DNA from 2 places in the Acerihabitans sp. genome. Region 2 is predicted to be linked to the other one. Evidence: predicted binding sites of a transcription regulator. Region 2 holds the regulator's gene; the other holds the start of a gene.
What was found. The regulator Fur, encoded in region 2, represses iron uptake genes when iron is present. The targets are predictions, from matches to a motif close to ATAATAATGAGAACNACTATCAA.
Positions count from the first base shown of each region.

Region 1 (7,522 bases), on a different contig from region 2:
ATTACCGGCAGCGGCGACAGCTGGCAGGCGCCGTTGAAAATTCGCGGACAAACCGCCGATCGCGCCTATGCGGTTAACCTTGACTGTGAAAAAGGCGAAATAAGTTATTCACTCCAGCAATAAGATACCCCGCCGGACGCGCAGTGAAATGCGCGTCTGGACACCCACGGCCCCGCTATCTTTGCAAATCCTTTTAACAACTTGACACAAAAGCCGTTAGGTTAGGACGTGTGGCGCCGGACTCCGTCCGGCATACCCTACCTGAAGGGGAACGGCAATGAATCAGTGGATGCAGAAAATCCAGACCCTGGTCCAGCAGAAGGGCGGACCGGGGGATCCCGGCGGCAACCTGGCGGACCTGCTGGCGCCCGGCGCGCTTGGCGGGCTGGCCGGCCTGCTGGTGGCCAGTAAATCGTCACGCAAGATGATTGGCGCGGTGGGCAAGAACGCCCTGTTTATCGGCGGCGGCGCCGCGATAGGCGCGGTGCTCTGGGATCAATATAAAAAACGCGTACGCGACACGCATCAGAACGATGCGCGGTTTACCCAGCCACCAACTCCCATCAACCATCGCGCGCAGCGGCTGGTGACGGCACTGGTTTTTGCCGCCAAGGCCGACGGCCATATCGACGACCATGAGCAACGCGCCATTCGGGACAACCTGCATCAGTTGGGCCTGGGCGAGGATGTGGAGCTTCTGGTTCAGGACGCCATTGCCCAACCGCTGGACCCGGCGCGCCTGGCGCAGGATATTCACGGCGAGGACGAGGCCCTGGAGATCTATTACCTCAGCTGCGCGGTGGTCGATGTCGATCATTTTATGGAAAGAAGCTATATGGATGCATTGGCGCTGGCGCTGAAAATTCCCGAAGATGTAAAAACCGGCCTGGAACAACAGCTTAAAGCGCAGATAACCCCCGTCCCGCCGCGCTGACTCCCGGTTGCCGGCGCCGGCGATGGAAACGGCTGCGCTTGGCATCCCGCCATATTCGTGCCACTCTGTTTCTTATGAGAAATAAGGAAGGGTGCGTATGAGATTTCCCCCGATAGCTGAAAAAAGACCACATAACCTGACCGTGCATGGTGAGACGCGGATCGATGATTATTATTGGCTGCGCGATGATAAACGTGAAGATCCCGCCGTACTGGACTATCTGGCCCAGGAGAATACCTATGGCGAAGCCATGATGGCGGGCCATGAGGAACTGCGCCACCGCTTATTCACCGAAATGGTGGAGCGCATTCCCCAGGAGGATCGCTCGGTGCCTTATATCCGGCGTGGTTATCGTTACCAGAGCCGCTATGAGCCTGGCAACGAGTACGCCATTTATACCCGCCAGCGCGCCGACCTGCCGGAATCCGCCGAATGGGAAATCCTGCTTGACGGCAACAAACGCGCGGCGCAAAGCGAATTCTATACCATGGGGTCCCTGGAGATAAGTCCGGACAACGCCATCATGGCGGCGGCGGAGGATTTCCTCTCGCGCCGCCTGTACGGCATCCGTTTCAAGAACCTGGCCCGCGATTCCTGGTATCCGGAAGTGATCGAGGATACCTCGTCGGGTTTTGAATGGACCAGCGACTCCCAGATCCTCTATTACGTGCGCAAGCATAAAAAGACGCTGCTGCCCTATCAGGTTTACCGCCACCGGATCGGCACCTCACCGGCGCTCGACGAACTGGTGTATGAAGAGAAAGACGATACCTTCTATGTCAGCGTGCATAAAACCACCTCGGAACGCTATATCATCATCGCGCTGGGCAGCACCACCTCGGGTGAGATCCTGCTGCTGGACGCCGACGATCCCAAGGCCCGCCCGCAGGTATTCCTGACCCGCCGCCATGACCATGAGTATTCGCTGGATCATTACCAGGGCCATTTCTACGTCCGCTCCAATCGTGAAGGCAAGAATTTTGCGCTCTACCGCAGCGAAACGGGTGATGAAAAACTGTGGCAAACGCTTATACCGGCCAGGGATGACGTGGTATTGGAAAATTTTACCCTGTTCAGCGATTGGCTGGTGGTGGAGGAACGTCACCAGGGCCTGACCAGCCTGCGGCAAATCCATTGGCAAAGCGGGGAAGAAAAGGGCATCGCCTTTGACGATCCCACCTACGTCACCTGGCTGGCCTATAACCCCGATCCCCACTGCGCCTGGCTGCGCTATGGTTATTCCTCCATGACCACGCCGACCACCCTGTTTGAACTGAATATGGATACCGGCGAACGCAGGCTGCTCAAACAGTCGCAGGTGAAAAACTTCGACGCCAATCACTACCGCAGCGAACGGCTGTGGGTCGCCGCCCGCGACGGCGTCGAAGTGCCGGTGTCGCTGGTTTACCGCAAGGATCTGTTCCAGCCCGGGCAAAATCCGCTGCTGGTGTATGGCTATGGTTCCTATGGCAGCAGCATGGACCCTGATTTCAGCGCCAGCCGGCTCAGCCTGCTCGATCGCGGATTCGTCTTTGCCCTGGCGCATATCCGCGGCGGCGGCGAATTGGGCCAGCAATGGTATGAAGACGGCAAGCTGTTCAATAAGCTCAACACCTTTAACGATTTTATCGACGTCAGCCGATATCTGCTGGACAGCGGCTATGGCGACAAAAAACAGGCGTTTGCCATGGGCGGCAGCGCCGGGGGCCTGTTGATGGGCACGGTGATCAATATGGCGCCGGATCTGTTCAAGGGCGTGGTGGCGCAGGTGCCGTTCGTGGATGTGGTGACCACTATGCTGGATGACAGCATACCGCTGACGACCGGAGAATATGACGAATGGGGCAATCCGGAGGAAAAAGAATACTACGATTATATCAAGCGCTACAGTCCCTACGATCGGGTCAGCGCCCAGGCTTACCCGCACCTGCTGGTCACCACCGGCCTGCATGATTCGCAGGTGCAATACTGGGAACCGGCCAAATGGGTGGCTAAGCTCAGGACGATGAAGACCAACGACAACCTGCTGCTGCTTTGTACCGACATGGATGCCGGCCACGGTGGTAAATCGGGGCGTTTCAAGGGTTATGAGGGCATTGCGATGGAGTATACCTTCATTCTGTCCCTGACGACCGACAATGCCAGGCTGCTGAACGCCGGCATGGCAACGCCGGCGGCTTGATATGGCGGCGTGACGACATCAGGCGGCGCGTTTATCAAAGCGTTCCGTCTGATGACTGCTTCAGGTAATGCTTGATGCTAAAACGCATATCCGCCGACAGGTCCTTGAGGTTGGCCAGCATCCATTTCAGATAGCCGGGATCGTCACGCGCCACGCGCTCCATCGGCTGGCCCCGGTATTTGCCAAACTTAAACGTCGTCAGCAGGGTGGTCTCGTTGCATAGCGCCGCCATTTGCTCGGCGCTCCAGCCGGAATCCCCGATGATTTTCACCAGCAGCGCCGCCGTAACGTAGCAATCGTACAGGGCGCGATGGGGATACAGACCCTCCGGCACGGTGACGTCCAGGTCCAGCGCGTAGCGCAGGTACTGGTTGCTGTATTTCAAACCCGGATAGAGCTTGCGCGCAAGCTTGACGGTGCAAATCCACTGGCCGTGCATTTCCGGCAGCATGCGGCGGTCGAAGGCGGCGTTATGCGCCACATAATAGGGGCTGCCGTGATAGCGGCCGATAACCTTGGCGATACGCGGTTTATCCTCGACCATGGCTTCGGTGATATGGTGGATGGCCATGGCTTCGTGGCCGATGGGACGGTCGGGGTTGACCAGATCGCTCATGGCGTTGCACAACTGTCCGTCAATGACATCCACCGAGGCGACTTCCACGACGCCGCCGTCCAGCCCGCAGGTTTCAGTATCGATAACACGAAAAGACATGAGGTTACCTGTCCAGAAGAAGGAATGCTCATTATGCCCGGAATCGGGCCAACAAAAAACCCGCATCAGATGCGGGTTTAATATTGGTTAGCCTTACACGATATCAGGCTGGGTCTTTCTGTTACGCTTGTCGGCGCGTTTTTCTTCCGGCGATTTCAGCGGTTTCTTTTTCGTGTCTTTTTTACGATCCATTCCCTTACTCATATTTGCCTCTCTGTAAAAGAACCGGAAATGTAGAAATGATTAACTGCCATTTGGCACTGATAATCAAGTCATTTTGTGCTTTTCTGCCCCCCGGCGGACGTCGCCGGACGAGCCGGCAAGCCATGTCCCGCGGGGAAGGGCGCGCGATTCACCTGCTTGCCTTCCAGCCTGTGGTTCAGGATCGGGCCGGGGCATTGCCAGTACAGTATAAGCCATTGGCGGATTATTTTCGTGGCTCATACGGCAAACGGGAAAAATTTAGCGACGCCTGGCGATAAATCGCCACCCGTTCGCGGAAATAAGCGCGCAGATGCTCAGGCTGTTCCCGTTCCACATGCTCGGCGACCACCGGCATATTGTACCGTTCCTTGAACGCCACGCCGGACGCGGCCAGATCGACATTGATCTTGTCCATCGCCTCGCTGCCCAGTTTGGCCAGGTTATACTCCATTTAGTCTCCCGGTGCCTGTAAGGTATGATGATGCTAAAAATAAGGCACCGGGCGTCAAAACGCAAGCGTCGCCAGGGGAGTAATACAAATAATAATCGTTTGTGTTAACAGTCGGTGCGGTAATACCGGTCAAAAATAGCCATAATAATTGCCCGTGCAATTCATAATACAAATAAGAACGCCTATCACTAGCATTAATAAATATTGTTTTGTATGAAAAATTCCTTATTTGATAATAAATAAATGCATGATTTTATAGCTAAAATTATTAAAATAACTCATTGGTTAAATTATAGTGTAATTTTTGTTAGCATTTGGCATAATGTATATATTCGCTATTTACTTTATCTTTAAAAGGACACCTGCCCATGCTAAAACAAGAAATGGCAATTAAGCTCAACGAACAACTCAACCTTGAATTTTTTTCCGCTAATCTTTATCTGCAGATGAGCGCCTGGTGCAGTGATAAAGGCTATGAAGGCGCTTCGGCGTTCCTCAAAACCCAGTCTCTGGAAGAGATGGACCATATGCGCCGCCTGTTCGACTATCTTAACGATACGGGCACCATGCCGGTGCTTGGCGCCATCGAGGCGCCGCCGACCGGTTTTACTTCGCTTGCCGAACTGTTTAAGCGTACCTATGAGCATGAACAGATGATCACCCGTAAAATCAACGAGCTGGTCCATGCGGCTATGATAAGTCAAGACTATTCGACCTTTAATTTTCTGCAATGGTACGTTTCCGAACAGCATGAAGAGGAAAAACTGTTCAAATCTATTCTGGACAAGCTCGCGCTGGTGGATACCAATAACAGCGGGTTGTTCTTTATCGATCAGGATTTGAAAAAAATGAACGGCGGGGATAATACCGCCGCGCCGATGTAAGCAAAGCGCTCGCAATGAGGTTTGCTCGACTTCAGCCCCGGCTGCCGTTATCATCAGCTTGCGTCCAGGCAAGCCGGTAGCAGCGCCGGGTTTTTTGTTTCCTCAGCATAAACGAATAACCGACAGCGCCCGCGCGATGGACCGCAAAGCGTCGGGTTAACCGACAGGATAACCGTTTAGTCTTAGGAAATGACATCGATGTCCAGCCAACGTTTTACCGCCCCCCTGTTTACGCTGTTTTTAACCGCACTGACCCTGCTGGGTTCGCAACAGGCCCAGGCGCACGCGCACCTGAAAACGCAATATCCGGCGGCCAACGCCACTATGACGGACGCCCCCCAGGCGTTGACCCTGACCTTCAGCGAGGGTATCGAGCCCGCTTTCAGCGGCCTGACCCTCACCGGTCCCGCTAATGCCATTATTCCCACCGGCGCCGTCAAGGTAGACCCCGCCAACCCCATGCAGCTTATCGTACCCATCGAAAAACCCCTGGCCGCCGGCGATTATCAGGTGCAATGGCATGTGGTCTCGGTGGACAGCCATAAAACCCAAGGCAATTATCAGTTCAGCGTCAAATAGATGCTAAGCCTGGCGGAGTGTTATTCCGCCTGCCGCTATTTCCATATCGCGGCGGTCATGCAGACGTTCGGCACGGCGCTGTTTTGCGAATACCTGGCGCCGCCCGCGCTGCGCGACCGGCTGCGCGCGTCCCTTGGCGCCACGCTGCGCATCCTGGCCTGGTTCGCCCTGGCAACGGCGGTGATTCTGCTGGCGCTGCAATCCGGGCAAATGGGGGACGGCTGGGCGCAAACCCTCTCTCCCGCCGTCTGGTCGGCGGTGCTCGGCACCTCGTTCGGCACGGTCTGGCTATGGCATATGGCTATTGCCGTGGCGGCGCTGTTCGCCGCGGGTCGCGGGCCGTTAACGGCCACCCGGAGTCGCTTATTGTTGGCCGCCATGGCGGGCCTGCTGGCGAGCCAGGCGCTGGTCGGGCACACGGCGATGAGTGTGGGATTGCGCGGCGTGCTGCAACGGTTTAATCAAATAGCGCATCTGTTTTCCGCCGCCTGGTGGCTGGGAGGGCTGCTGCCGCTGCTGTTTTGCCTGCCGCTGCTTCGTCAGGCGCAGCGTCCGGACGCGCTGCGCGCGCTGATTCGTTTTTCACGCAGCGGGCATGGGGCCGTGGCGATGGTCATTTTCACCGGCATCGCCAATACCATGCTGGTACTGGGACGCTGGCCGCTCGACTGGTCGGCGCCGTACCAGCGGCTGCTATTGATAAAAATAGCCGTGGTGGCGGCCATGGTGATCCTGGCGGCGACCAACCGTTATGCCGTGGTGCCCGCCATGGCGCGACGGCATCCCGCGGCTATCCGGCTCTTGACCTTGCTCACGCTTATGGAGATGATCCTGGGCAACCTGGTCCTGGTCCTGGTGAGCATTTTCGCCACCTTTGAACCCTGACGCCGCGCGGGCGACAGACCCACTTGTAGGATAAAACATGAAAACCCGGAGTATAGCGTTACTGCTGCTAGCCTTGACCGCCCAGACGGTCAGCGCGGCGCAAATCATCACCGTCAGTAAATTCCAGTTCGGCAAGCAATGGGCCTTTACCAAGGAGGAAGTGCAGCTGCTCTGCCGCCCCGACGGCTCGCTGTTTGCGCTCAATATCAGCACCCTGATGCAATATCCGCTAAATGAGCAGGCCACCCGCGCCATGGCCAGCGGCCAGGTCAACGCCACGCCTGTCGACACCATCCTTCTGGATGACCCGGCGAATCCCGGTAAAAAGATGAGCATCGCGCCGTTTGCCGAGCGCGCCGGACAGCTATGCAACGCGCCGGGCTAAGCCCCGGGATGGTTTCGGCGCGCCCCAGGCGCGCGAGTTCAGGAATGTGAGTAGAAAGCTTATAATTTATTATGTTAATAATTCTAAGTGTGCTTGATATCACAAAGTTATCATTTGGTAAAACAATAGGGTCGGTAATGCGACTAAGGCGATGGAAAAACCGCCGGCGACTTCTATACTCAATGCATGTAAGGCTAAGCAGCTTACATTAATGCCAACTTTTAGCGCACGGCTCTCTCCCAAGAGCCATTTCCCTAGACCGAATATAGGAATCGTATTCGGTCTTTTTTTATGGGGGCAGGG
Region 1 covers NZ_DASWOM010000036.1:1,386-8,907, reverse strand. The annotation lists gene VGC33_RS06175 (YebF family protein) at 1-123, shown strand, start outside; gene VGC33_RS06170 (tellurite resistance TerB family protein) at 278-934, shown strand; gene VGC33_RS06165 (S9 family peptidase) at 1,032-3,116, shown strand; gene exoX (exodeoxyribonuclease X) at 3,151-3,831, opposite strand; gene VGC33_RS06155 (DNA polymerase III subunit theta) at 4,259-4,486, opposite strand; gene ftnA (non-heme ferritin) at 4,855-5,370, shown strand; gene yobA (CopC domain-containing protein YobA) at 5,560-5,949, shown strand; gene copD (copper homeostasis membrane protein CopD) at 5,950-6,834, shown strand; gene VGC33_RS06135 (YebY family protein) at 6,872-7,219, shown strand.
Region 1: a site for Fur is predicted at 4,653-4,675, ahead of ftnA (non-heme ferritin). Genes of this name have one in related genera too.

Region 2 (7,522 bases):
GATGCCGTCGGCCTGCGCGCCGCCTGTGCGGTTGTGCGTCAGGATGGCGTTGGATACCGCCGGCGTCGGGGTAAAGCCGTTTTCCTGCTGGACGATAATGTCCACGCCGTTGGCGCTGAGGACTTCCAAAACGGAAATAAACGCCGGTTCGGACAGCGCGTGGGTATCCTTGCCCACATAACATGGACCGGTTATGCCCTGTTTGGCGCGTTCCTCGGCGATGGCCTGGCTGATGGCCAGGATATGGGCTTCATTAAAACTGTGGCGTCCCGCGCTGCCGCGATGGCCTGAAGTACCGAATTTTACCGCATGCGCGGTGTTGCCCGGTTCCGGACGCAACACATAATACTGTGAGGTTAACTGCGCGACGTTGATTAAATCGCTTTGCCGGGCGGGTTGCCCGGCGCGGGGGCTATTAGCCATCGGTGCTTCTCCCTTGGCTGCTGTTGATCAAATGGTACCGCAAACTTTGTCGGTCAGTTCCACCGGGAACTGCATTGCCAGCATAATGTGTTCCACCATGCTCCGCTTACGTTCGGTATTGGTGTTGGTGATAACCCAATAAGGCGTTTCAGGTACCTGCTTGGGTTTAGTATGGCTGCCATTTTGCAATAATGTCTGTTCATTCGCGGCAAAATAGGTACGGGTGCGGCCGTGCAGGGTCTCCGCCGCGCCGGTAAACTCGGCCGGGGACAGGGTGTAAAGGGTTGACAGCACCAGCATAAAACGATCGACCGCCTTGCGCTGATCCGCGTAGCCGTCCGACAGCAGGAGCTCACGCATGGCGCGCACCCGATCGCGCGCCGGCGATGCGGGCTCCGCCTTGGCGGGCGTTTCCTCCGCCTTGGCGCGCGCCGCCGCGTTGGCCTGAACGTTGAATTTCAGCATCCGGCGCAAAATATCCGAGGCGCTTTCGCCAATATGTTGCGTGTGGCTGGCGATATAGCGGTAAAGGTCTTCGTCGACTTCTATTGTTTTCATCTTTATCCGGGGCTTTCTTCTCATAAATCAATCAAAAGGATTATACAAGCTAAACCGGCCCGGCGAATAGCGCTAGTATCCGGCTTGAGTAAAAAGTCGGAATAACCCCCGAGGCCCTGTCCGGCGCCGCCGGCTTTTTTTTGCGGCCGCGGGACGGATGACTCATGATAGGCTATCAGGCTCCGTTGTCGCCATGAGGATCAGGATGAAATTACACTATCGTCTGCAACCGGCCCGGCAGCCGGGCGAAACCCCGCCGGTGGTATTGCTGCACGGGCTGTTCGGCAGTCTGGATAACCTGGGTGTGCTGGCCCGGCCGCTGGGGGAACGCCACGCCATCCTGCAAATTGATCTGCGTAATCACGGCCTCTCGCCCCATGATGGCGATGCCGGTTACGCCGCCATGAGCCAGGATGTGATTGACCTGCTCGCTGAGTTGCGCTTTGGCGCAAGCATCCTGATCGGACATTCCATGGGCGGCAAGGTCGCCATGACTCTCGCCGCGCAGGCGCCCGATCGCGTTGCCCGGCTGGCGGTTATCGACATGGCGCCGGTGGCCTACCCCACCCGCCATCACGACAATGTTTTCGCCGCGCTCAGGCGCGTTGCGGCCGCGGGCGTCACACAGCGCGCGGAGGCGGCGGCGCTGATGCGACAGGATGCGCTTGATGAGGGAACCATCCAGTTTTTGCTCAAATCGTTTCACCAGGGCGGGTGGCGTTTTAACCTTGAGGCGCTGTGGGAGAATTATCCGTCGCTTATCGGCTGGCGGGAATCGGCGCCCTGGGCCGGGCCGGCGCTGTTTATCCGGGGCGAAAAGTCGCCCTACCTTGACGACCGTTACCGCGACGCGATCCTGCGCCAGTTCCCCCAGGCGCGCGCCCACGTGGTCGCCGGCGCCGGTCATTGGGTCCATGCGGAAAAACCCGCGGCGGTAATGCGCGCCCTGGACCGTTTCCTGGCGGAATAGGCCGGGTCGGGGGGATTTGCCCTGAGTTTAATATTGTCGTTTGATACCGGCCTGGGGTAACATGGCCCGCTGTGTTTTATGCGGGCCATGGCGTACGTAAAACATAAGGTTACGGGCGATGCGCGCCCGGCGGCGCGGGTTATCGCGTCGCCGGCCGGCGTCAGCCCGCCTGCTTTTTGATGCACAATCCCTTCATGACCTATGGCAAAAGAACAAACGGACCGCACCACCCTGGATTTATTTATTGATGAGCGACGTCCGGGAAGACCAAAGACCAACCCCTTGTCCCGCGATGAGCAGTTGCGCATCAACAAGCGCAACCAGTTGCGCCGGGATAAAAAGCGCGGCCTGCGCCGGGTGGAGCTGAAAATTAATGCCGACGCGGTGGACGCGCTCAATGAGCTGGCCTACCGGCAAAACCTGTCGCGCAGCGAGCTGATTGAACTTATTTTATTGGCCGAGCTGGAGCGGCAGCAAGGAGCGGACGGTCAGCGGGGATAGCGCCGCCGGCGCGGAAAGACGCGATGGCGTGGGCCGCCACAGGCCGCGTACCGGGCAAATTTGCGACAAAACCCGGCTGGCGAGTTTCTCCCCGGTTGAGGGTCTGCTATGATTGCCGCAGAAGATGACTGATTGTTATAGAACACATCCATAATATTTAAGAGGTTTTCAAACTCATGGCGACTGTAGGCATTTTTTTTGGCAGTGACACCGGCAATACCGAAAATATTGCCAAAATGATTCAGAAGCAACTGGGTGCGGATGTTGCCGAAGTTCATGACATTGCCAAAAGCAGTAAAGAAGACCTGGCGCGGTTCGACACCCTGCTGCTCGGCATCCCGACCTGGTATTACGGCGAGGCGCAATGTGATTGGGATGATTTTTTCCCGACCCTGGAAGAAATTGATTTCTCAGGGAAAAAAGTCGCGTTGTTTGGTTGTGGCGATCAGGAGGATTATGCCGAGTATTTTTGCGACGCCATGGGCACCATCCGCGATATCATCGAACCCAACGGCGCCACCCTGGTCGGTCACTGGCCTACCGCCGGCTATCATTTCGAAGCCTCCAAAGGGCTGGCGGACGACCAGCACTTCATCGGCCTGGCCATTGACGAAGACCGCCAGCCCGAGCTGACCAATGAACGCGTGGACGGCTGGGTACGGCAAATCAGCGCGGAACTGCAGCTCGGCTGAAGCCACGCGGCATTTTTGCCGTTATGGGCAATGCCCGGCAAGGGAGTCGGAAGCCGTCGCGTCCCCGGGGCGGCATTCCCGACCTTGCTGATAACTAAATCCTTTCGAATTAATAGATACAAGTTTTTAACTTTTATCCACAACGCGGTACAATAGCGCAGCGGTTCCACCCTTTTTAGCAAATGTTGCAGAATTCGCTTCGCAAAACGGGCTATAGTTGTTAACAACGCGCCGCTTTCATTTTGGACAGGCAGTCCTATAATGAGACGGCGTCACATTTTTCGGGCCGACCGATGTTATAGGCTAAGCTAGCCTACAATCAGATTATCAAAGTAACAGGACTAAACCCGCATGACTGACAATAATATTGCATTGAAGAAGGCCGGCCTGAAAGTCACCCTTCCCAGACTGAAGATTCTGGAAGTGTTGCAAGATCCGGAATGCCATCACGTCAGTGCGGAAGATTTGTACAAAAAGCTGATAGATATGGGTGAGGAAATTGGCCTGGCCACGGTATACCGTGTGCTAAACCAGTTTGACGATGCCGGTATCGTCACCCGCCATAACTTTGAGGGCGGCAAATCGGTTTTTGAACTGACGCAACAGTATCATCATGACCACCTGATTTGCCTGGATTGCGGCAAGGTCATCGAATTCCGCGATGAGTTCATTGAAGCGCGCCAGCGTGACATCGCCAAAAGACACAATATCAAGCTGACCAATCATAGTTTATATCTTTACGGACATTGTGAAACCGGCAATTGCCGTGAAGACGAAACGCTGCACGACCACGCCGATATGCTCAACGGCGTAAAGGAATAACCGCGGCGTTACAGGTTCTCTTAAAGCGGCTGCTGTCCACGCCGCTTTCTCATCATGCCCAAGCTTTCAATACCATCCGATAAACCCCCGCCCCATCCATCACCGGTTTCCTCGGTTCACCGGGCATGGCTTTGCCCAGCGTCACCAATCCGCCCATCGCCCGGCCGCCCTTTTCGCATCCTTACTTCACAGAATATAAAAATTAATAAAGCCAATGTTCACACCTTTTGCCGCCGCGGACCACCATACGAGGTAATTGATTGAAATACAGTCCTTTTATTCACTGTTATTTTTAGCAAAAAAATTGAGTGGCAAATCAGACCCTCCCCCCTATCTAACATCCATAAAGCTGAACAAAAAAGATCAGTCTACCTATCTTATTGTTTAACATAAGTATTATGCAGCGCCACCGTCGCAATACTGGTCTGGTTCCTTGGCGCGCCGATATTTTACAGAAAACATTAATTTATAAATTTATATAAAACGTGAAGTTCGCTGCAGATTTTAAACTTTCGCCATGGTGATATAGTGACAGGCAATGTTAATCACCCGAGAAAGACCCGATGAATGATTCAGACCTGCAAAACGATATGCCGCACGGTATCGGCATTGCCCCTTATATTCGTATCAAACAGGAAGGCATGACCGAAAACGAAAGCCGCATCGTGGAATGGTTTTTATCCCCCGGCAACCTGACCGACGTATCGGGTATCAAGGATGTGGCCCTGAGCCTTGGCCTGTCGGAGGCCATGATTGTCAAGGTATCGAAAATTTTGGGCTTCAGCGGTTTTCGGCAGCTGCGCAGCGCCATCGTCGAATATTTCGATCATGCCGATCATGATATCACCGCCGAGCTTTCTCCTACCGACAGTCCGGAAGATGTGGTCAATAAAGTGTTTAACCTGACCGTGCGCACCATTGTCGAAGGCCAGGCGATTGTCGACGCCAACGTGATCCAGCAGGCGGCCCAATGTTTTTTTGCCGCCAACCAGCGCGAGCTGTACGGCGTCGGCGGTTCCAACTCCATCTGTGCGGACGTGCAGCATAAATTCCTGAAAATCGGCCTGCGTTGCAATGCCTACCTGGACGCCCACTTGATGATGATGTCGGCCTCGCTGTTGCAACCGGGCGACGTGGCGCTGGTGGTGTCGCATTCGGGCCGTACCAGCGATCTTAAGCGGGTGGTGTCGATTGCCAAGGATAATGGGGCAAAAATTATTTGCATAACCCATAGCAGCAATTCTCCCATTGCCCAGTTGGCGGATTTTAATATTTGCTCACCCGCGCCGGAAACCCCGTTATTAGGCAGGAACGCCTCGGCCCGTATTTTGCAACTTACCCTGCTTGATGCTTTTTTTGTTTCGGTGGCGCGGCAGGATATCGAGCTGGCGAATAAAAATCTGGAAAAAACGAGTTCCATTACCAAGTACCTTAAGCGTGATTATAAATAATTCTCTTTTGGAGATAGAATAATGAATAAATTTATCAAACTGGTCGGGGGCGCCGCCTGTGGACTGATGTTATCCACCGTCGCCCACGCGGCGGCCGATTACGCCGTAGTGTTGAAAACCTTATCCAACCCTTTTTGGGTTGAGATGAAACAGGGTATCGAGAAAAAAGCGCAAGATCTCGGTGTTACCGTGGATATATTTGCCTCACCCTCGGAAGGCGATTTCCAATCACAATTGCAGTTATTCGAGGATTTGACCAATAAAAATTACAAAGGCATCGCCTTTGCTCCTTTATCGGCGGTGAACCTGGTCATTCCCGTCGCCAAGGCGTACCAGAAAGGGATTTACCTGGTTAACCTGGACGAAAAAATTGATTTGGCCAACCTGGCGAAGGCCAAAGGCAACGTAGAAGCCTTTATTACCACCGATAACGTGGCGGTCGGCGCCAAGGGCGCCAGGTTTATTATCGACCGGCTGGGCGCCGAAGGCGGCGAGGTGGCGATTATCGAAGGCAAGGCCGGCAACGCCTCGGGCGAAGCGCGCCGCAATGGCGCCACCGCTGAGCTCAAGGCCAACAGCCATATCAAACTGGTGGCCAGCCAGCCGGCGGACTGGGATCGCATCAAAGCCCTGGACGTGGCGACCAATGTGTTGCAGCGCAATCCGCGGCTGAAAGCCTTCTATTGCGCCAACGATACCATGGCGATGGGCGTGGCGCAGGCGGTGGCCAACGCCGGACAGACCGGCAAGATCCTGGTGGTCGGCACCGACGGCATCCCGGAAGCGCGCAAAATGGTGGCCCAGGGCATGATGACCGCCACCGTCGCCCAGAATCCGGCGGAAATCGGCGCCAATGGCTTGACCATCCTGGTGAATGCGGTGAAATCAGGCAAGCCCATCGCCCTTGATGCCCAACCGAAAATAGAAACCGTTGATTCAATTTTAGTCACCAGGTAATCAAGGCCACCGATTCCCAGGTGTGGCAAGGCCGCCTATTCCCGCCGTCTTGCAAATGATCCGGAGAGTAATATGAGCACTCCTTTTATTAAAATGGAGGGGATCGCCAAATCTTTTGGTCCCGTCCAGGCGTTGAAATCAGTTGATTTAGCAATATATCCTAGTGAAATACATGCTTTATTGGGTGAAAACGGCGCCGGTAAATCAACATTAATGAAAATACTTTCCGGTATTTACGCTCCGACGGCGGGGAATATAAACATCGCTAATACTGATTATCCTAAGCTTGATCATAAAATTGCCGCCGGGCTGGGCATCGGTATTATATATCAGGAATTAAGCGTTATAGATGAATTAACCGTGCTGGAAAATTTATTTATCGGCCGGCTGCCGGTAAAAAAAACCTTCGGCATTAACATGGTGGACTGGCGCGACATGCGTACCAAAGCGGCCATTATGCTGATGCGTGTCGGACTGAAAATACGCCTGGATGAAAAGGTAGGCAATCTTTCCATCAGCCAAAAACAAATGCTGGAAATTGCCAAAACCCTGATGCTGGATGCCAAGGTTATTATCATGGACGAACCGACTTCCTCCCTGACCTATAACGAAGTCGATTACCTGTTCCTCATCATGAATCAGCTGCGCCTGGACGGCACGGCGATTGTCTATATCTCGCATAAGCTCAACGAGATCCGCCGCATCTGCAACCGTTATACCGTCATGAAGGACGGCTGCAGCGTCGCCTCCGGCCAGATTGAACAGGTGACCAACGATGATATCGTCCGGCTGATGGTCGGACGCGAGGTGCAAAACCGGTTCCGCTCCCTTAAAGAGAAAATTGGCGGCGACAGCGAAGACGCCGACATCGTCTTTGCGGTGGAAGACGTCACCAGCAAGGATAAACGCCGGGTCAAGCACGTCTCTTTTCAGGTGAGAAAAGGCGAGATCATGGGCTTTGCCGGTTTAGTGGGCTCCGGGCGCACCGAATTTATGAATTGCATCTTCGGCGTCGAGCCGAAAAGCAGCGGCAGGGTGTTGCTGCATAATGTCGATATCACCCCGACCTCACCACTGGACGCGTTGAAAAAGGGCATGGGCTATATCACCGAAAGCCGGCGTGAAAACGGTTTTTTTGAAAATTTTTC
Region 2 covers NZ_DASWOM010000030.1:12,924-20,445, reverse strand. The annotation lists gene pgm (phosphoglucomutase (alpha-D-glucose-1,6-bisphosphate-dependent)) at 1-423, opposite strand, end outside; gene seqA (replication initiation negative regulator SeqA) at 451-981, opposite strand; gene VGC33_RS05630 (alpha/beta fold hydrolase) at 1,187-1,951, shown strand; gene ybfE (LexA regulated protein) at 2,153-2,452, shown strand; gene fldA (flavodoxin FldA) at 2,629-3,144, shown strand; gene fur (ferric iron uptake transcriptional regulator) at 3,496-3,966, shown strand; gene alsR (transcriptional repressor AlsR) at 4,530-5,417, shown strand; gene alsB (D-allose transporter substrate-binding protein) at 5,439-6,374, shown strand; gene alsA (D-allose ABC transporter ATP-binding protein AlsA) at 6,447-7,522, shown strand, end outside.